One region of the Solidesulfovibrio fructosivorans JJ] genome, then DNA from elsewhere that is predicted to be linked to it. Evidence: riboswitches for the same ligand, from Rfam matches in the RefSeq annotation. Region 1 holds a riboswitch; each other region holds the start of a gene.
The links. Region 1 has a riboswitch for cobalamin ahead of DESFRDRAFT_RS10410 (TonB-dependent receptor plug domain-containing protein). Riboswitches for the same ligand answer to the same signal wherever they lie in the genome.

Region 1 (7,675 bases):
AGACGTATCACCCATGAGCCAGACCAGGGTGGCGTGCAGTGTGTGATCTCTGGCCACGGAGAGGAAAAACATGATGGCGGCCGAACAGAAGGCATTGACCATAACGCCGGATAGAACCAGGGAAGTGACGGACACGCGGCCTTCCCGCAGTGAGAGGACCACGGTGAGCGTGAAGGCTGCCATGGCTCCGGCAAAGGCGAGAGGGCCGGCTCCCAGGAGGAAGGGCAACCCGAGCAGCACGCCACCCACCGCGCCCAAGCCCGCTCCGCCGGACACGCCGAGGATATAGGGGTCAGCCAAAGGATTGCGCACCAGCGTCTGAAAAACGAGGCCACTAAGGGAAAGCGCACCGCCAGCCAGGGCCGCCAGCAGGGTTCGAGGCAGGCGCAACTTCCAGACAATGGCCAGGATGGTCGGATCGCAGGTCTCGCGTCCCAAAAGCACCGGCAGCACCTGATCCAGGGCGAGAGAACTTGATCCCACGATCAGACCGGCGACCAGGACCGCTATGAGCAGTCCACCAAGGGGCAGACACGTCAGGAGCAGCCGAAGGGGCAAGGAGGCATCTCTCTGTCTCATGGTTGTTTTTCCGTCGCCGGAACCGGCGGAATATGCAGCAACCGGGCTAATTCTTCCAGGCCCTGGGTCAATCGGGGGCCGGGACGGTCGAACAGGTCGGAATCCAGGATGAAGATACGACCGCTGTGCACGGCGGGCACCTCGGGCCAAGCGTTCCATCGTGTCCTGGCCGCTTCGAAGGCTTCACGGCCCATGGTGGGGATGAGAACGACATCAGGTCGGAAGGCTACAGCCTGTTCAGGCGTCAGTTGCGGGTATCCTCGCATGGTGGCACAGACGTTTTTTCCTCCAGCCAGTTCGATAAGTTCGTTGATGAACGTTCCCCCGCAAGCGGCATACATGGGGGCATAGCCGATCTGGTAGAGCACCGACGGTTGGAGGCCGTCGCCCCGTTTCCGGGTGATACGCGCCACGGTTTGGCGCATGGCGTCGGCCAATGCCACGGCCCTTTCCGAAGCGGCAAGGAGGTTTCCGATCTTCTCAATGGAGGCAAAGACGGCCGCAAGCGTATTTGTATCCAGGATATGGACAGGGACGCCAAGAGAGATAAGCCGTTCGGTGGTCTCCTGGGGTGTCATACCCTCCACGGCCAGACAGCAGTCGGGGCGCAGGGCCAGGATGCGCTCCAGGTCGGGGTGTGCATACGACCCCACCCGGGGAAGACGCTTGGCCACTTCCGGAAAGTCGCTGTACGTGGATGCCCCGACGAGTAGGTTTCCGCGATCCAGGGCGTAGACGATTTCCGTCAGGCTGGGGGCCAGGGCGATGACGCGCACGGGAGACCCCGCCGTCGCCTGTGACGGGAGAAACCAGGGGAGCCAGCAAACAGCCAGGATGGCCGCGGAAAGACGCAGTGCGGTCTTCATCTGTTCACTTCCCAGGCAATGGAGGAGGAAAGCGCTTCCATGACTGCCCTGCCCAACATCTCCCCGAAAAGGACATGCTTGCCGCACCAGCGAAGCGGGGGGCCCTCCCCACAGGCCAAGGTCGCACAATCGGTGCCCGTGCCTGTGGCTACAAGCCCGCTGACCGCGCTTTTGATACCATACTCCGAGAGCACGGCGGCCTTCGCTTCGGTCATGATCATGAGGGCCTCCAGCAGGGCCGCATCCGTGAGCTTGGCATTGGTAGCCGCCAGGATATTGATAGTACCCGCCGGCAATGCGTGGTCGTTCTTCTCCTGGTAGTCGGCCCTGTCTCCGGCCCGTCTGGCGTTGGCCAGGCCAGCCGTCAATATGACCCCCACAGCCACTCCAGCCTCATTGCGCCACGCCCAACGACAGGAATCCATAGAGGCAGCGGTCATCATGCCAATGGTCGGGCTAGACCAGTGGTGTTCGCGACAATACCGATCAAGGGTCGTCTCGGGAGGTGGATACTCACTCGGAGCGCGTGACCCGTCCTCATGAACGCGAAGGATGAACATATTCCTGGCCCTGGTCAGGCCTCCTCCAAGAGGGGACCAGCCACACGTCCGCCACCACCCCGGCAATATCAAGCGCACATAGTGGTCTGTGCGCTCCAGACTCAGGTCGGCCAATTCCGGGGGGGCCCCGGGGATTGCCGTCACGGGCCGATCCGCCGGCTTAGAATTCGTAGCGGACCCCGACACCAAACGTCCTCCCAGGCATGGGATAACCATCGACATAACTGTACCGTTCATCACCGAGATTGTTTGCAAACACATACGTCTCCAGTTTTTTGGCTGGACGTATGGAGAGTCTAGCATTCATGACGAAAAATGGGTCTTTGTCCACGACCTTGCCATAGTTGGCGGAATGCGTATCCCAGTCATACACCTTCTGGGGCCCCTGCCACTGCCCGTTCAGGTTGAGGGTGACCCGGGAGTCAAATCCGAACTGCACACCAGGGTTCAAGCTGTATTCCGACAGATTGAGTACCGTGTCCGTCCCGCGCGCGCTGACCAGCTTGGAATCCTCGACCTTGCGCTGAGCATACCAGATCCAATTCAGAAAGGGGGTCACCGACAAGCGATGGCTGCCAATGTCGAACTTGTGGCTGTACCGGGTGAACCCTTCCAGACCGGCGAGTTGCGAACCAGCGGAATTGATCCAGGTTTGCCAATAGGGGTTACCGTTGACTGTGGTTGAGGTCGTGGTGATGGCATCGGTGTAGAGCGTGTAGAAATAGGTTCCGGAGATTTCCAATCCCTTCCAGTTGATGTCGAGCCCTCCTTCCCAGGTCGTGCTCGTCTCCGGGGTCAGATTGGCATTGCCGATGTAATTGCTCCAGGAATCATGGTAACGGCCGCAGAATTTATAGGCATCCGGTGGCGTGAAGGCCGAGCCGGCCGACGTCCGCAAGGTCAGCCAGGACAGCGTTCGCCAGGTGATGCCGCCCCGCCAGCTCAGGTGGTCCATGGTGCGTGGCTGGGTGGTGGCATCGGTGAAGCTGTCATTGTCGAGAATACGCAGGTTGTACTGATCATAACGCAGGCCGGCCAGGAACGTGAAGTCGCCGATATCAACCTTCTCTTCTCCATAAATGGACAAGTTTTCGTAGTTGGAGTCGGGGGCGTAGACACCGTCGCCATCACGATGCTCCCTGATGTCGCGATATTGCCCGCCGATGGTAAAGCGCCCCAGAGAGAAGGTGGGCACGGAAACGCGCCCATCAATCCCAACCTGATTCGTGGTGAAGGAGGAGCGTTCGTAATAGGGCGTATCGGTGTTGGCATAATCATGCTCGTTGACCCAGGTCGCCAAGCGCCATTGCACATTGCGAGACTCGGTTGCCCCATCATAGATGGCGGCAAAATTTTTCATGGCGTCCTGAATCCTGGCCGTGTGGGTGGGCGAATAGGTCGGACCGGGATCACCCATGTTCCAGGCGTTGAAATAGTTCCCGAAGAGATGGAAGGTATGGTTTTCAACCGGAGTCATGGTCACGGTTCCGGAGGTGGCGAGATCATGATAATCGGTGTTGCGGTACCGCCAACCGCCGCTTGCGTCGTATTGCTCCACAGTGGTGACCCGTCCGGCCAGGGAAAAACCCAATCGACTGTCCTGGGTCCCCCCCTGGGCGGAGGCCTTGGGCTGGAAGCGGTTGAAGCTGCCGTACTCGGCCTCGACAGAGCCGGAGGGGGTACCTTTTCCACGCTTGGTGATGATGTTTATTACCCCGCCCATGGCCGAGGCCCCGTACAGGACCGAACCGGGACCGCGCATGATTTCCACGCGTTCCACGTTGCCAAGGGGTATCAAGGTGAGATTTCCGGACCCGAAGGGATTGCCGTCCACCAGCACCAGTGTCTTGGCATCCATGTTCGCCCCGGGTGAATCGTAGGTGTTGAAGCCACGGAGACTGAACCCCATGTAGGCCCCGGGATACTGAACGACCGTGCCCGGCGATTTTTGGATGATTAATTCGCTCAGGGTATCCACGCCGAGTTGATCAATGTCGTCACGGCTGAGGACCTCGACATGAACAGGCACTTCCCTGGCCGGAGCTGGCGTCGCCGTGGCCGTGACCAACACCTCGGGAAGGTTATAGGAGTTCTCTTGGGTGTCAGCCGCCAGTCCCAGGGACGGCAAGGCCAGGGCCACAGCCCAAAAGACCAGTAAGCAACGCATAAAAAAACCTCCTGCTTCGTGAAAGAAGAGGAGGGCCCGAGGAAACACAGAGACGACACTCCATCAATCAGACGGGGTGTCGTCCATGGGTTGGCTCTGCCTCGAAGCCCACCATGAATCTCGCAGGCTGGTCTCCCGGCTCAAGGATCGTCCTACTCGCCGCGCCTTCCCATCCGCGCCTTTTGCGTGGACAGTGGCGGTGTGCGGTTTTCGTCCCCTTTCACGGTTGCGGGCCAGCGCCGGTTTTTCACCGGACTTCCCACTTAGCCGCATCGGTGCTGCGGACCTGCAAGATCAACAATGCGGAGTAGCTGCCTGCTTTATATGGATGTTGTCAAGTCGATTCACGTTTTGGAAACAACCACATCCCTGAACGCGGCATGCCATTTCTCAAATGTAAAGGAGGAGGCGCCTATCACCGCGTGATGTCAAACCGGATCGGCAGGATGACCCACACAGCCCTCCCCCGGACATCTTGGCGATGTTGTCCCCCATGGTCTTCTTCATGGTGGCCGGGGAAGTATTCTTCTTCACTTCCTCAAAGGACTCGGGGATACCACCCGTCCCCCCAGTGCAACCATGGAACTCGCGCAGCGTCATGTCGAACGAAAACTCGTCCACGCTCAAATCATCGTCCAGCAGCGGCTTCAGGTCCAACGGCTCCTTCGGTCCGCCAGAGGGACTGCCGGGATTGTAGTGTTTCGCATTGGTGGGTTCCGGGTCAGGGGGGGGCCTTCACCAGTAGAACCGGGGCCACCCGTACCGATGATGTCCCGGACAAAGTCTGTAGGGCTGGGGGGCATTGCTGTCCTTGGAGTGGCGCGCCTTCATCGCAAGCATCTCTTCAATGTCCGCGTTGGTAATGATCTCGCCACACAGCCGTCGGATAACGCCGAAAACGGAAGTGACGCAGAAAACATCCCATCAGGTCCAGATCCATGGCCGGCTCGCCTTTGGGGCGGTGGTGTCAAGTCGACCTCGCCAGCCCGGGGAGGACGAGCGCTTGGCGGTCCGTCCAATTATTCGCGACACCTTCGGTGCCCAGCGACGAGGGGCACGGAAGGCAGGGCGCGCAGGGTTGACAACATGGTTTAGCTAATTTACCGTTTGACGCAATCGAGGTTCACCCGGAAGTCGGGCAGGGGATATCAGGCGGTTTTGCGAGGCGATATGGAAACAAAGGACGATCTCATCCTGGGCACGGTGCGCCAATTCCAGCGCGTGGCCGCCAAATACGCCCGCATCGAGGAGCTGCCGATCCCGGTCGAGGACGGCATCGAGGTCACGACCCGGGAGGCCCATACCATCGAGGCCGTGGGCAACCGGAAGCAGATGAGCGTCACCGACGTGGCCAACGCCTTCGGCATCACCAAGAGCGCGGCCTCTCAGATGGTTTCCAAGCTGTGCGACAAGGGTTTTCTCGAGAAAAAACAGGCCCCGCACAGCAACAAGGAATTCCAGCTGACGCTCACGCCCCTTGGCCGAAAGGCCTTTGAGGCCCATGCGCGTTTCCATGGAGAGGACAAGGAGGCCTTGATGGAACGGCTTCGTGGCTATTCCCTGTCCCAGATCGCTACGATTTCCGTGTTGCTCGAGGCCATCGGGGAAGTCATGGACAATCGGTTGTCCCGGTAGGCGGGGTATTTTTTTTCACTCTAAGGTTAAGCAGCTTAACTAAAGACGCAGGAGTATCCCATGAAAAGATTTCGGGCCGCGCTCGTGAACTTCGCGGTCGAGCATTCCAAACTGGTCGCTTTGGGGCTTTTGGCGACCATGGTCTTTTTCGCCGCGTTCTTTCCGAACATGACTATGGACACGGACCCGGAAAACATGCTGGAGCCCACGGAACCCGCGCGGGTCTTCCACAACGCCGCCAAAAAACGCTTCGACTTGAGCGAAACCATCGTGGTCGGCGTCATCAAGGAAGATGACCCCAACGGCGTGTTCAATCCCCGGACCCTGGCCCATGTTTACGAACTGACCCGGTTCGCCAAAACCCTTCGTTTTGCCGATCCAGAACACCCCGGCAAAACCACGGGCGTCATCGAAGTGGACATGGTCGCGCCTTCGGTGGTGGACCACATGCACCAGGCCGGGCCGGGCACCATCGTCTTCGACTGGCTTATGCAACGTCCGCCGGCAACACAGGCCGAGGCCTTGGCCGTACGCGATAGGGCCCTGTCCAATCCGCTGCTCGTCGGCCAGATGGTTTCGGCCGACGGCAAGGCGCTGTGCCTGTACCTGCCGCTGACGGACAAGCTTTTAAGCTACAAGGTCTATACGGCGCTGCAAGAGAAGATACGGGAGTTCGGCGGCTCCGAGGATTGGCATATCGCCGGCCTGCCCGTGGCCGAGGGGGCCATCGGCGTCGAGATGTTCAGCGAGATGGTTGTGGCCTCGCCGCTGACCATGGCGCTTATTTTCGGCATGCTCTACGCGATGTTTCGCAAATGGAGCCTGGTCATCCTGCCCATGCTCATCGCCTCGGTGACGGTGGTGGCAACTCTGGGCTCCATGATCGCCCTGGGCTTTCCGGTGCATATCTTAAGTTCCATGCTGCCTATTTTCCTGATGTCCATCTCCATCTGTGACTGTATCCACGTGCTTTCGGAGTTTTTCGATGTCTACACCGTGGAAAAAGGGCGCAAGGAAAGCATCAAGGAGGTCATGCACACCCTTTTCATGCCCATGCTCTACACTTCGCTGACTACGTCGGCCGGTTTCTTCTCCTTTGTCACCACGGACATTCCCCCGGCCAGGGTTTTCGGCGCCTTCGTCGGTGTCGGCGTCCTTTTTGCCTGGATCATCACCATTCTCTTCGTCCCAGCCTATATCATGCTGCTGCCTGAACGCATGCTCCGCAATTTCGGCTTGGCCGCGCATTGTGGGGACAAGGAATCCTTTCTCACGCGAGCACTGCATCGGCTGGGAGAATTGGCCTGCCGACGGTCCAAGACGGTTCTGGCCTTGTTTGTGGCCTGCGCCGCCCTTTCCGTCTGGGGCATGTCGCAAATCAACATCAACGACAACTATGCCAAACGCTTTGCCGTGGGCCATCCCATCCGCGAGGCGGACACGGCGCTCAACAGGCATTTCGGCGGCACCTATACGGCGTCCCTCGTGTTGGAGGGCAAAGACGGCAAAGAGATCTTCAAGCGCCCGGACGTCCTCGATTACATGGCGTCTCTGCAGGCCTGGCTGGTCAAAAACGGCTACATCGGCAAAAGCACTTCCCTGGCCGACATCGTGCGCAAGGTGCACCAGGAGCTCATCGACGGCCGCCCCGAGAACTTTCGGATACCGGCAAGCGCTCCGGCTGTCGCCGAATGCGTCATGCAGTATCAGCAAAGCCACAAGCCCCGCGACATCTGGCATTTCGTGACGCCGGGCTTCGATGCGGCCAACATCTTCATGCAGTTTCAAAGCGGCGACAGCATGCGGACAGAGGAAGCCGTCCAGGCCATTGCCGGCTATATCGAAGCCCACAAACCGCCTGTCGACCT
Region 2 (7,675 bases), on a different contig from region 1:
CCAAAAGCTGCTGGGAAACCTACGCCTCCCCCGAACAGCGCGCCGCCATGCGGGAGCTGGCCGACCGCTACATCGCCTTTCTTTCCGCCTGCAAGACCGAACGCGAAACCGTCGCCTACGTGCGCAAGGCGCTCGCCGACGCGGGCTTTGTCGAATCTCCGGATGGGGAATTCGCCGCCGACGCGGTCTTTCGCGTCATGAAGGGCAAGACGGTGTTCATCGCCCGCAAGGGCAAAAAGCCCCTGCGCGAGGGCTTCCGGCTGATCGGGGCCCACTGCGACACGCCGCGCATCGACCTCAAGCAGCATCCGCTCTACGAAACCTGCGGCGTGGCCCAGCTCAAGACCCACTACTACGGCGGCATCCGCAAGCACCAATGGCTGGCGCGGCCGCTGGCCCTGCACGGCGTGGTGGCCAAAAAGGACGGCACGGTCATCCCGGTGACCATCGGCGAGGACGCCTCCGATCCGGTTTTCGCCATCCCGGACCTGCTGCCGCATCTGGCCTACAAGCAGGTGGAGCAGAAGCTTTCCGACGCCTTCGAGGCGGAAAAACTCAACATCCTGATCGGCCACACCCCGGAAGCCTCCCCCGAGGCCGAAACGGAAGGCGGCGAGAAAAAAGAGCCCAAGGACCCGATCAAGTCCAAGGTGCTTTCGCTGCTCTACGACAAGTACGGCATCGAGGAAGCCGACCTCTACAGCGCCGAGTTGCAGGCCGTTCCGGCCGGACCGGCCCGCCCCGTGGGCCTCGACAAGGCCCTTATCGGCGGCTACGGCCAGGACGACCGGGTGTGCGTGTTCACGGCGCTCTCCGCCCTGCTCGAGGACCCGACGCCGGAGCACACCCAGATCGTGCTGTTCTGGGACAAGGAGGAGATCGGCTCCGAAGGTTCGACAGGGGCCAAGTCGCGCTTTTTCGAGTACTGCCTGGAAGACCTGATCGACGCCTGGGACCCGGGCGCGCGCAAAAGCCGGGTGCTGGCCGCCGGCAAGGCCCTGTCCTCCGACGTGCATGCCGCCCTTGACCCGGACTATCAGGACCTGCACGAAAAGCTCAATTCCGCGACGCTTGGCTACGGGCCGGTCTTTTGCAAGTTCACCGGGCACCGGGGCAAGGTCGGGGCCAACGACGCCCATCCGGAGTACGTGGCCTGGCTGCGCAACCTCCTCGACGGCGCCGGCATTCCCTGGCAGATGGCCGAACTCGGCAAGGTGGACCTCGGCGGCGGCGGCACGGTGGCCAAGTTCCTGGCCGTCTACGGCATGGACATCATCGACTTCGGCCCGGCCGTGCTCAGCATGCACAGCCCCTTCGAGATCACGAGCGAAGCCGACGTCTACACCGCCGTGCTGGCTTACAAGGCTTTTCTTTCGAGCTAATCGCTCCCTCGTCCAGGGGGCTTTCCCTTAAATGGGGTGGTCCAGGAGGGGCCCGCGGCCCCTCCTGGCCGCCGGAGGCTCCTCTCCACAACCACCCCAACCAAGGAGCGCACCATCCATGCCAGTCATCATGGGGACGGCCGGGCACATCGACCACGGCAAGACGACGCTGATCAAGGCGCTCACTGGCATCGACTGCGACCGGCTGGCCGAGGAGAAAAAGCGCGGCATCACCATCGAGTTGGGCTTCGCCTTCATGGACCTGCCGGACGGGGCGCGGCTCGGCATCATCGACGTGCCGGGGCATGAGCGCTTCGTCAAAAACATGGTGGCCGGCGCGGCGGGCATCGATTTCGTGACGCTCGTCATCGCCGCCGACGAAGGCGTCATGCCCCAGACCCGCGAGCATCTGGACATCTGCACCCTGCTCGGCGTTTCGGCCGGGGTGGTGGCCCTGACCAAAGCGGACATGGTGGACGCGGACTGGCTGGAGATGGTCACGGACGACGTGCGCGCGGCGCTTGCCGGCTCGTTCCTGGCCGACGCCCCCATTTTTCCCGTCTCGTCCCACACCGGGGCCGGCCTGCCCGAGTTGCGCGGGGCCCTGGCCGAGCTGGCCGCCAATTTCGCGCCGAAGCGGCGTTCCGATCTGGCCCGGCTCCCCATCGACCGCGTTTTCACCCTCAAGGGCCACGGCACCGTGGTCACGGGCACGCTCATTGCCGGCACGTTCGCGGTCGGCGACGAGGTGCGGCTTTTCCCCTCGGACAAGCGCAGCAAAATCCGCAGCCTGCAATCCCACGGCGAACCCGTGGAAGTCTCGCCGGCCGGACGGCGCACGGCCGTCAACCTGGCCGGGCTCGAGGTGGAGGACGTGGAGCGCGGCGAGGTGCTGGCCCGGCCGGGCACGCTTTTCCCTGAGAACGCCTGGGAGGTGGAGCTTTCCTGCCTGGCCTCGGCCCCGCGCGGCATCAAGCACCGCACCGAAGTGCATTTCCACCACGGCACGCGGGAAGTCCTGGCCCGGGTGCATCTGCTCGACCGCGACAAGCTGGAGCCCGGCGAGACGGCCGTGTGCCAGATCCGCTTTCCCGAGCCCCTGGCCGGGGTCTACGGCGACCGGGTGGTCATCCGCTCGGGCGCGCCGCTTCGCACCATGGCCGGCGGACGCATCCTTTCGCCCCTTGCCCGCAAGGTCAAACGCTTCGACGCCGACGCGGCCGCCACCTTTGCCGCCCTGGCCACGGCCGAGGGACCGGAACTCGTCGCCCTGCGACTGGCCCGGGCCGGCACCGAGGGACTGGGCTTCGCCCGGCTGATGACGCTCACCAACCTCGAATCCAAGGCCCTGGACAAGGCGCTTTCCGGGCTGTGCGACAAGGGCGCGGCAGCGCTTGTCGACCGCGAAGGCAAGGAAGGACGCCATTTCGTCCACGGCGACGTCGTCGCCGCCCTGACGCGATCGCTTGCCGATTTCGTGGCCGCCTACCACAAGCGCGAACCGCTGAAACTCGGCATTTCGCGCAGTGAGCTGGCCTCCACCTGGGGCAAGGCGCTTGCTCCCAAGCTTTTCCATTTCGTGGTCGAGCGGCAGCTTCGTGCCGGCAAGCTCGCCACCGAGCAGGACGTGCTGCGCCTGCCCGACCACAAGGTCTCGCTCGCCTCGGACCAGGCCAAGCTGCGCGAAACGCTCCTGGCCGCCTACCGCGCCGGCGGCCTCACTCCGCCCAACGTCAAGGATATCCTGGAGCCCCTGGACCTCACCTTCAAAGAGGCCCAGCCCGTCTACAAGGTGCTCTTAGACGAAGGGCTCCTCGTCAAGGCCCAGGAGAACATGTATTTCTGCGCCGAGGCCATAACGGGGCTCATTGAGAAGGTGCGCGCCTACTACGCCGCCGGGGCCACGGACATGGGGCCGGCGGAATTTCGGCAACTGACGGGCCTGTCCCGCAAGTTCCTCATCGCCCTGCTCGAATACCTGGACAAGGAAAAGGTGACCGTGCGCGTCGGCGACAAGCGCCAGTTGCGCGGGAAATAAGGAAAAGGGAAAGAGGAGGGGGAGTGCCTCCGGCGGCTAGGGGGAAACTTTTTGAAAAAAGTTTCTCCCTGGACCCCCTTCAAAAACTTTCAAAGGGGATATGGGGGGTACCGGAGGCATCGCGGAAGAGGGGAAACGCTCTTGCCGCGCGGAGAAGGGAAATAACTCCGGAAAAGGCGCGGATGGCCAGGGTATCGCTGGGAAGGTTTTTGGGAAAAACGGCAAAACGGCGGGAAGCCGCAGCCGCCCGCCGTGAAAAATCTGGCTGACCAGAAGCCGGTGCTACCAGTCCTGGTCCTCGGGCTTGGCTTCCTGCTGCGCCTTGATGACCCGAAGGGCGATGAACACGGAAATAAAGCCGAACAGCACGATGAGACCGGAGAAATCGAATGTCACGGTGAACCTCCCCCGACGGATGTATTTCGTGAAAAAAATCTTTAACCCCAAAGAGAAGTGATGTCCAGATACCCATGCCGGCCGCGTCCGTTCCCGGCCCTTCTGGCCCTGCTCACGGCAATGGCCCTGTGCGCCGCCACGGCAATGGCCGGCGTCATCACCGTCAAGGACAACACCTACAGCCTCGACGGCGGCAGGCCCGTCACCGGGGCCTGGGAAGTGGCCGAAAAAATCGCCGTCGGCAAGGACGTGGCCATCGTGGTCATGGAGGACAAGGCCAACCCGACCACCATCCAGATCCTGCTCCAGCTCCTGGAGAGCCTCCACGTGCCCACGCTGCTCACCAAGCGGGCCGACTTCAAGCCGCTGGTCGACCGGGGCGTGCTCAAGCCGACCCGCACCCCGACGTATCCTTGACAGCCGCACCCGCCCCCGGTACTGCGCGGAAACGATCGGGTGCCCACATGGGCTCAATAGGGAATCCCGTTTAATTCGGGAGCGGTCCCGCCGCCGTATGTCCCCACAGTCGGCTTCCTCGCGCGCCACTGGGAAGAACTTCCCGGGAAGGCCGGAGCCGATGGGACGAGCCGGAAGACCTGCCCGGTCGATCACAGGCCAACCCGTCGGCAACGAGGGCTTTTGCCGGCCGGGCGTAAGGACCGGGACGTCGACCCGTAGCGCGGGGACTTCCCGCCGTCCTTTTTTATCAAGAGCCCTCCATGCCCGTGGAGGTTTTCCCCATGCTCCGTTTTTCGCGAGCGCTTTTCGCATTGTGGCTGTGCCTGGCCATGGCCGCTCCGGCCCTGGCCGGCCATGAGGCCAAGAAGCAACCCCAAAAGGCCATTGTCGTGGCCGCCTTCGGCACTTCCGTGCCCGAGGCCGCGCCGGCCATCCAGAAAATGGTCGAGCGCGTCAAGGCCGCCTATCCCGGCGTGCCGGTGTCCCTTTGCTACACCGCCTCCATGATCCGCCACAAGCTGGCCAAGCAAGGCAAGGCCGTGCCGCCCTCCCCGGCCGAAGCCCTGGCCGTGCTGCCCGACAAGGGCGTCACCGACGTGGCCCTTTTCTCCCTGCAAACCATTCCCGGCCACGAATACGACGATCTCGTGCGTCTGGCCGAGGCCTTCTCCGGCCTGCCCAAGGGGCTGACCCACGTGTCCGTCAGCGCCCCGCTGCTTTACGCCAAGGAGGATTTCCCGCGCGTGGCCAAGGCGCTCCTCGCTTCGGCCCCCAAGGACCGCAAGCCCGGCGAGGCGCTCGTCTTCGTCGGCCACGGCACCGACCACCCGGCCAACATGGCCTACCCGGCCCTGCAATACACCCTGTGGCAGCTCGACCCCAATGCCTTCGTGACCACGGTCGAAGGCACGCCGAGCTTCGAGGACCTTATCGCGGAGCTCAAAAAGCGCGGCATCAAAAAGGCCTGGCTCATGCCCATGTTCGCCGTGGCCGGGGACCATGCCCACAACGACATGGCCGGCAAGGAAAAGGACTCCCTGGCCTCGCAGCTCGCCGCCGCCGGCATCGCCGCGACGCCCCAGATGCAGGGCAACGGCGATCGTGACGCCGTGGCCGCCATCTGGATGGACCACCTGAAAAAGACCGTGGACGCCCTGCCCGGAAAATAATGCCCCGAAACCGCTTACAAGGCGCGGGACCGCGTGCCCTGCTCCCGGCTCTGGCCGGGCTGGCCGCCCTGGCGACGGCCTGCCTGGCCGGGGCCTATCCGGCCGGTCCGGGCCAGGTGGCCGCTGTCCTCGGCCGGGCCATGGGACTGCCCGTGACCGCGCCGGCCGATCCGGCGCTCACGGCCGTGGTGCTCGACCTGCGCTTATGGCGGGGCGTGCTGGCCTACGGCGTGGGCGCGGCCCTGGCCGTGGCCGGTGGGGTGTTCCAGGGAGTGCTGCGAAATCCCCTGGCCGATCCCTTCACCCTTGGCGTCTCTGGCGGCGCGGCCTTCGGCGCGGCCCTGTCCCTGACGCTCGGGCTTGCCGCCGCCTCGGGAAGCGTCATCGCCACCCCGCTTTGCGCCCTGGCCGGAGGAGGCGCGGCCCTGGCCTTCGTGCTGGCCCTGGCCCGGGCCTGCGGCGGGTTGCGCCGGGAGACGGTGGTTTTGGCCGGCATCATCGCCGCCACCTTTCTTTCGGCCCTGCTCTCGCTCACCAAGGCGCTCAACGAGGAATCCGTGGCCGGCATCGTCTTTTGGATCATGGGCGGCTTCCAGGGACGGGGCAAAGCCGAGCTGGCGCTTTTCCTGCCCTGTTTTCTGGCTGGCGCGCTCCTCATTCGCCTCTATATCCGCGAGTGCGACATCCTGCTTCTGGGCGAAACCCAGGCGCGGCAATTGGGCGTCGCCGCCGGGCGGGCGCGGCTGGCACTGCTCACCGGAGCGAGTCTTCTCACTGCCGGGGCCGTGGCCGTTTCCGGGGTCATCGGCTTTGTCGGGCTCATCGCCCCCCATGCCTGCCGGCGGCTCTTTTCCGCCGAGCACGGCACGCTGCTGCCGCAAAGCGCGCTGTGCGGCGGGGCGCTGCTGGTTTTCGCCGACGTGCTGGCCCGCACCATCCTGCCCGGCGGCGCGGAGCTGCCCGTGGGCGTGGTGACGGCGCTGCTCGGCGGCCCGTTTTTCTGTTTCCTGCTCGTCACGGGCCGCGAAGGCGGCCGGGCGTGATCCGTATCGAGGGACTTCGGGCCGGGTACGGCGGCCGCGACGTGCTGGCCGGCATCGACCTGCGCATCGCCCCGGGGGATATGGTGGGGCTTTTAGGCCCCAACGGCGCGGGCAAGACCACGCTGCTTCTGGCCGCGACCGGCGTACTGCCCCCGAGCGCCGGACGCGTTTCCCTGGCCGGGCGCGACATTGCGAGCCTCTCCGCCCGGGAACGGGCAAAACTCGTGGCCGTGGTACCCCAGCGGGCCGAAAGCGCGGGAGGACTCACCGTGCGAACGGTGGTGCGCATGGGCCGCTATCCCTACCTGCCCTTTCTCGGCGGCTACGGCGAAGGCGATGCCGCCGCGACCAAGGCGGCCATGACGGCGGTGGGCGTGGCCCATTTGGCCGACCGCCGCATGAACGAGCTTTCCGGCGGCGAGTTCCAGCGGGCGCTGACGGCCCGGGCCCTGGCCCAGGACGCGCGCGCCATGATCCTGGACGAAGCCTCGGCCAGCCTGGATATGGCCCGGAAAATGGAACTCTACGGGCTCCTTGCCGCCCGCAACGCCGCCGGCACGACCATCGTGGCGGCGCTGCACGACATCAACCTGGCGGCGCTTTTCTGCCGTCGCCTGATATTTATCAAAAACGGCCGCATCGAGGCTGACGGCCCTGTGGCCGCCGTCTTTACCAGCCAAACATTGTCGAGGATCTATGAAACCGAAATCCTGGTTATCGCCCATCCCAAAAGCGGCCTGCCCCAGGCTCTGGCCGTGCCTGCCGCTCCTGCTGCTGGCGCTGCTCGCAACGCCCCAGGCGGCCCCGGCGGCTCCGGCGGGAGCGGGCATCACGGATGACCTCGGCCACGTCATAACGCTCAAAGCCCCGGCCAAACGCATCGTGGCCCTTTACGGCGCATACAACGAAATACTCGCCGGCATGGGCCTGACCAATCGCATCGTGGCCCGCACCGAAGCCGACGACAAGCCGGCCGCCATCGCCGCCCTGCCCGTCATCGGCACCCACATGCGCCCCAACCTGGAGCGCGTGATGGCGGTCAAGCCCGACCTCGTGCTGCAAACCGCCGGGCGCGGCGAAGCCGAACAGGCCGCCGCCAACCTGGCCAAACTGGGCGTGCCGGTGGCCGTTTTCTCCATCCACGATTTCGACTCGCTCTTTGCCGCGATAGACCGCATCGGTGTGCTG
Region 3 (5,560 bases), on a different contig from region 1:
AACTTTTTTCAAAAAGTTTCCCCCCGGCCGCCGGAGGCGTCCCCCAGCTTATTCGGGCTCGGCGAAGCAGACGCGTTCTTCGTATTCGCCCTGCTTGCCGATGTTGAAGGCCGATTTGGGCCGGTAGTAGCCCATGACCCGGGTCCATATCTCGCAGGCGCGGGTTTCGCCGGTCGCGGCGCAGCGCGGGCAGGTCTCGTGCTCGCCGACGAGGTAGCCGTGGACGTCGCAGATGGAGAAGGTGGGGGTCACGGTGATGTAGGGCAGGGCGAAGCGGGAGAGCGCCCGGCGCACCAGGTTTTTGCAGGCCTCGGCGCTGGAGATGCGTTCGCCCATGTAGAGGTGGAGCACCGTGCCGCCGGTGTATTTGCGCTGGAGTTCCTCCTGGCGCGAGAGCGCCTCGAAGGGGTCGCCGGTGAAGCCGACCGGCAGCTGGGACGAGTTGGTGTAGTAGGGCTTTTCCGTCGTGCCGGCCTGGATGATGCCGGGGAAGCGTTTGCGGTCCTCCTTGGCGAACCGGTAGGTGGTGCCTTCGGCCGGGGTGGCTTCCAGGTTGTAGAGATGGCCGGTCTGCTCCTGGAACTCGGTCATGCGCGCGCGCACGTGGTCGAGCAGGCGCACGGCCAGGGCGTGGCCGGCCGGGGTGGTGATGTTTTCGGCATCGGACGTGAAGTTGCGGATCATTTCATTGATGCCGTTGACGCCGATGGTGGAGAAGTGGTTGCGCAGCGACCCCAGGTAGCGCTTGGTGTAGGGGAAAAGCCCGGCGTCCATGCGCCGCGAGATTTCCTTGCGCTTGATCTCGAGGCTGGCCCGGGCGATGTCGAGCAGGGCGTCGAGGCGCGCGAGAAGTCCCGCTTCGTCGCCGCGATGGCGGTAGCCGAGCCGGGCGCAGTTGATGGTGACCACGCCCACGGAGCCGGTTTGCTCGGCGCTGCCGAAAAGGCCGTTGCCGCGTTTGAGAAGCTCGCGCAGGTCGAGCTGGAGCCGGCAGCACATGGAGCGCACCATGTTGGGCTCGAGGTCGGAATTCACGAAATTCTGGAAGTAGGGCAGGCCGTACTTGGCCGTCATCTCGAAGAGAATGTCGACGTTGGGCGACTCCCAGGGAAAATCCTTGGTGATGTTGTAGGTGGGGATGGGGAAGGTGAAGACCCGTCCCTTGGCGTCGCCGGCGGTCATGACGTCGATGTAGGCCCTGTTGATCATATCCATTTCGGCTTGGAGCTCGCCGTAGGTGAAGTCCAGCTCCTCGCCGCCGATGCGCGGATGCTGGCCGGCCAGGTCGTCCGGGCAGGTCCAGTCGAAGGTCAGGTTGGTGAAGGGGGTCTGGGTGCCCCAGCGCGACGGCACGTTCAGGTTGTAGATGAGCTCCTGGATGGACTGGCGCACCTCGGCGTAGTCGAGCTTGTCCTTGCGCACGAACGGGGCCATGTAGGTGTCGAAGGAGGAAAAGGCCTGGGCTCCGGCCCATTCGTTTTGCAGCGTGCCGAGAAAATTGACGATCTGTCCGACGGCGCTGGAAAGGTGGCGCGGCGGGTCGGCCTCCACCTTGTCCGGCACGCCGTTTAAGCCTTCCTCCAGCAGCGTGCGCAGCGACCAGCCGGCGCAGTAGCCGGCCAGCATGTCCAGGTCGTGGATGTGGAGGTCGCCTTCGCGGTGGGCGGCGCCCACTTCCGGCGGATAGACGTGGCTGAGCCAATAATTGGCCACCACCTTGCCCGAGACGTTCAAAATCAGCCCGCCGAGCGAATAGCCCTGGTTGGCGTTGGCGGCCACGCGCCAGTCATGGCGGTCGAGGTACTCGTTGATGGAGGCGGCCACGTCCACCACGGTCTTTTTGTCGTGGCGGAGCTTGGCCCGTTGTTCGCGGTAGACCGAATAGGCGCGCATGGTGCGGAAGTGGTTGGCGGAGATCAGCGCCTGTTCCACCACGTCCTGAATGCGCTCGATATCCGGAATCTGGCCGGCGAAGCGGTGGGAGAGCACCTTGACGGCCTGGGCCGTGAGCAACCGGGCTTCGGATTCGTCGAAGTCGCCGGTGGCCGCGCCGGCCCGGCGGATGGCGGAAAAGATTTTATCCGCGTCGAAGGGCACGACCTTGCCGTCGCGCTTTTTGATGCGCGCGGGCACGGCCACGGCGACGCGCGCCGATGCGGGCTGCTCGGCGGATTGCTCCAAGGTGTCGAAAGCAAGATCGGAACTGGTCATCGGTTCCAGCATGGCATTCCCTGCGACATCGCGTTCCCCCTATGCGACATCGAGACGGAACCGAGGAGAGACGCGCGGCCGCAAGCGCCACCCCATGCGCTGCGAGGCCGGTCCCCTCCCTCGAGGCTCCCTGGCGGTTCGTCCGCGAACAGGCTTCGCGGGCGGGCGCTGGCAGGTCTTCGGACTTGCGAACATGGCGGCCGGCAGGCCGGGTGCCTACTGTCCGCCGCTTCCCAGGCCGGGGGGCCCAGTGCTTCGTGGCGGAGGTCGTTTTCGCTTACCGCTGCGGGGCAGTCCCGGACTTGCACCGGGTTCTCTTTTGCAGCCCGTCCCGGGGGGACGGGCACCAGCGCTGCCATGGTATAGGGGGGGGCGGCCGGGAGAGTCAACCGGCCCCGAGGGACGCGAACGTCCGCTATCGGGCCCCGGCCGTGCCCTCCCGGCGCTTCAGGGCGATTTGAAAAAAAAATCCGTCGTCGGCGCGGCGTCACTCAGTGATCGTGGGTGTGGGGCTCGTGCTCGTGGTCCGGGTGGACATGGTCGTGAGGGCCGTGCTCGCCGGTATGCTGGTGTTCGTGCACGCCTTCCCCCGCGCCGTGCTCGTGGGGATGCTTGTGCTCGTGGGCATGCTCATGGCTGTGGACATGGACATGCTTGTGGGTGTGCTTGCCGATGCCGGGATGCTCGTGTTCGTGCTCGTGTTCGTGACTATGCTCATGGGTATGGTCATGGTGGTGTTCGTGGTCGCCTTGCATGATGGCTGCCTCCTTTTGTTATTTCATGAACCATTTCGCCGTCCCCGCCTAGACGGCATGTTTTTTTCCTCCCTCGCACAAGGCGCGCCCGTTCTCCGGGCCATGCGTTTCTCCCGGATATGAAACGAGGATGCGTACGCTTTTCAACTATCCATATTCGCCGGGGAAGCAACGGATGGGCCGTAATTTCCCGATTGCGGCGACGCGGTGCGCGAGTGGCGCGGCATGGGCCGCCTGTCGCAAGGAGGGGACGGCAACGAGGCGCTGTCAGGATGCGGGGACATCCCCCCGGGCCCGCCGGATGAGTTCGAGGGCCACGGCGTGGCGGTTGAAGGGCGGGATGAGGTAGATGCCGGCGAAATGCGGCAGGGCGTAGGCCATCAGCTCCCAGGCGATTTCCAACCCTTCCCGGGCCTCGCCGTCCCCGGCGGCGCGCAGGCGGTCGCGCACGTCCTCGGGAATGGAAATGCCCGGAAATTCGTTGTGCAGGAATTCCGCGTTGCGCAGGCTGGCCAGGGGCATGATGCCGAGAAAGATGGGGCAGGGGAAATCGCGCGTCTCTTCCAGGATCGCATCGACCTTCTCGCGCGAATACACGGGCTGGGTCAGGAAATAGGCGGCTCCGAGCTCCGCCTTGCGCCGCATGCGGCGCACCTGCATGGCCATGTTGCGGGTATTGGGATTGAACGCCGCGCCGATGCGGAAATTGGTCCGCAGCCGCATGTCCCGGCCCTGGGGATCCTGGCCCTTGTTGAAGCAGTCGAGCATGCCGATCAGTTCGTAGGAACGCACGTCGTAGACGCCGGACAAGCGTTCCTCGCCGCCGGAAGACGGCGGGTCGCCGGTGATCGCCAGCACGTTTTCCAACCCGAGGCAGGCCAGCCCCATGATGGTCGACTGCATGCCGATGAGGTTGCGGTCCCGACCCGTCAGATGGACGATGACCTCGACGTCGGTGCGGGCGCGGATCAGGTTGGCCAGGGCGATGTTGGACAGGCGGGGCGAGGCCAGGGGATTTTCCGCGATGGTGATGGCGTCCGCGCCGCCCGAGGCCAGGCTGGCCGCGCCTTCGAGGGTCCCCGACACGTCCAGGTGCTTGGGCGGGTCGAGTTCCACCAGGAACAGGGGACCCTTGCCCACGCGGTCGAGGAAGCACGGCCGGGGCTTGCCGGGCTGCCGGCCTGTCGCCGCCGTGTCCGGTCCCGGCGCGACGGCGGCCTGCCTGGGGGCTGTCCCGGCGCGGTGGGCCAGGGCCTGTCCCAGGGCGCGGATATGCTCCGGGCCCGTGCCGCAACAGCCGCCCAAAAGCCGCGCCCCGTGGTCCGCGCATTGGACGAGCACGCTCGCGAAATATTCCGGGGAGGAGGGGTACACCAGCCGGTCGCCCCGCCGTTCCGGGAAGCCGGCGTTGGGAAACACGGACAGCGGTCCTTCGAGGGGGCCGGCCGCCCGCAGGATGTCCAGCGCCCCTTGGGGGCCGCTGCCGCAGTTGAGCCCGACGATGTCCGCGCCTTCCCGGCGCAGAAGCCGCAGGCACTCGGCCATGGTGTGTCCGCTCAAGGACAGGCCCGTGCCGCCGAAGACGAATTGCGCCGCCACGGGCAGGGAGGTCGCGGACTTGGCCGCGTGCAGGGCGAGGCGCAGCAGCTCGAAATCGAAAAACGTCTCCAGCAACAGCAGGTCCGCGCCGCCTTCCGCCAGGGCCCTGGCCTGCTCGGCATAGAGGGCGGCGATTTCCGCCGGGTCCGGGGCCTCTTCCCGCATGCGCCCGAGGGGCCCCATGGCCCCGGCCACCCAGGCGTCATCCCCGGCGCAGGCCCGGGCCAGGGCCGCGCCCTGGCGGTTGATCTCCAGCACCTTGTCCGCCAGCTCGAACCGTTCCAGCTTCTTGCGGTTGGCCCCGAAGGTGTTGGTCTCGATGACCTCGGCTCCGGCGGCCAGATAGTCCAGGTGGATGGACCGGACCATCTCGGGGGCATCCAGATTGAGGGCGTCGAGGCAGGCCGTCGGGGCGGCGCCCCTGGCCAGCAGTTGCGTGCCCATGGCCCCGTCCGCAAGAACCGGCCGCTTGGCCAACGTCGTGAGAAGGTCGTGTCGCATGGCAGTGATTTCCTGGGATTATGCGTGGAAAAGCGCTGGGGAAAAACGCGGGCGTCCCGCCTGCCGCCTCAACCCTCGCGGCCGTCCCAGCGGTGGAAAAGGGTGTGGGCGATGCCGAGCTGGTCCAGGATCTTGCCCACGGTCTGGTCCACGATGTCCATGATGGTGCGCGGGTCGTGGTAGAACGACGGGGCCGGGGGCAGGATGACGCCGCCCATTTCGGTCACGGCCGTCATGTGGCGCAGATGTCCCAGGTGCAGCGGCGTTTCGCGCGGCACCAGCACCAGCTTGCGCCGTTCCTTGAGGGTCACGTCGGCGGCCCGGGCCAGGAGGTTGTCGCCCAGGGACAGGGCGATCTGGGCCAATGTCTTCATGGAGCAGGGCACGACCACCATGCCGTGCACGGGAAACGAGCCGCTTGAGACCGCCGCCGCCAGATTGTCGTGGGCATGGACCACATCGGCCAGGGCCGCGACCGCCTGGGCCGTGAAATC

Region 2: another riboswitch for cobalamin. It lies ahead of DESFRDRAFT_RS12425 (sirohydrochlorin cobaltochelatase); the one in region 1 lies ahead of DESFRDRAFT_RS10410 (TonB-dependent receptor plug domain-containing protein).
Region 3: another riboswitch for cobalamin. It lies ahead of DESFRDRAFT_RS20410 (ribonucleoside triphosphate reductase); the one in region 1 lies ahead of DESFRDRAFT_RS10410 (TonB-dependent receptor plug domain-containing protein).

What each region holds. Positions count from the first base shown of each region.
Region 1 is NZ_AECZ01000012.1:78,776-86,450, forward strand. It holds gene DESFRDRAFT_RS10395 (FecCD family ABC transporter permease) at 1-579, opposite strand, end outside; gene DESFRDRAFT_RS10400 (ABC transporter substrate-binding protein) at 576-1,445, opposite strand; gene DESFRDRAFT_RS21295 (adenosylcobinamide amidohydrolase) at 1,442-2,266, opposite strand; gene DESFRDRAFT_RS10410 (TonB-dependent receptor plug domain-containing protein) at 2,166-4,172, opposite strand; cobalamin riboswitch at 4,281-4,477, opposite strand; gene DESFRDRAFT_RS10415 (hypothetical protein) at 4,563-4,829, opposite strand; gene DESFRDRAFT_RS10420 (MarR family winged helix-turn-helix transcriptional regulator) at 5,343-5,807, shown strand; gene DESFRDRAFT_RS10425 (efflux RND transporter permease subunit) at 5,868-7,675, shown strand, end outside.
Region 2 is NZ_AECZ01000016.1:81,065-88,739, forward strand. It holds gene DESFRDRAFT_RS12410 (aminopeptidase) at 1-1,382, shown strand, start outside; gene selB (selenocysteine-specific translation elongation factor) at 1,501-3,420, shown strand; gene DESFRDRAFT_RS12420 (hypothetical protein) at 3,877-4,233, shown strand; cobalamin riboswitch at 4,254-4,434, shown strand; gene DESFRDRAFT_RS12425 (sirohydrochlorin cobaltochelatase) at 4,557-5,444, shown strand; gene DESFRDRAFT_RS12430 (FecCD family ABC transporter permease) at 5,444-6,487, shown strand; gene DESFRDRAFT_RS12435 (ABC transporter ATP-binding protein) at 6,484-7,326, shown strand; gene DESFRDRAFT_RS12440 (ABC transporter substrate-binding protein) at 7,370-7,675, shown strand, end outside.
Region 3 is NZ_AECZ01000066.1:302-5,861, reverse strand. It holds gene DESFRDRAFT_RS20410 (ribonucleoside triphosphate reductase) at 49-2,223, opposite strand; cobalamin riboswitch at 2,365-2,577, opposite strand; gene DESFRDRAFT_RS21665 (hypothetical protein) at 2,703-2,966, opposite strand; gene DESFRDRAFT_RS20400 (bifunctional homocysteine S-methyltransferase/methylenetetrahydrofolate reductase) at 3,234-5,066, opposite strand; gene DESFRDRAFT_RS20395 (UbiX family flavin prenyltransferase) at 5,135-5,560, opposite strand, start outside.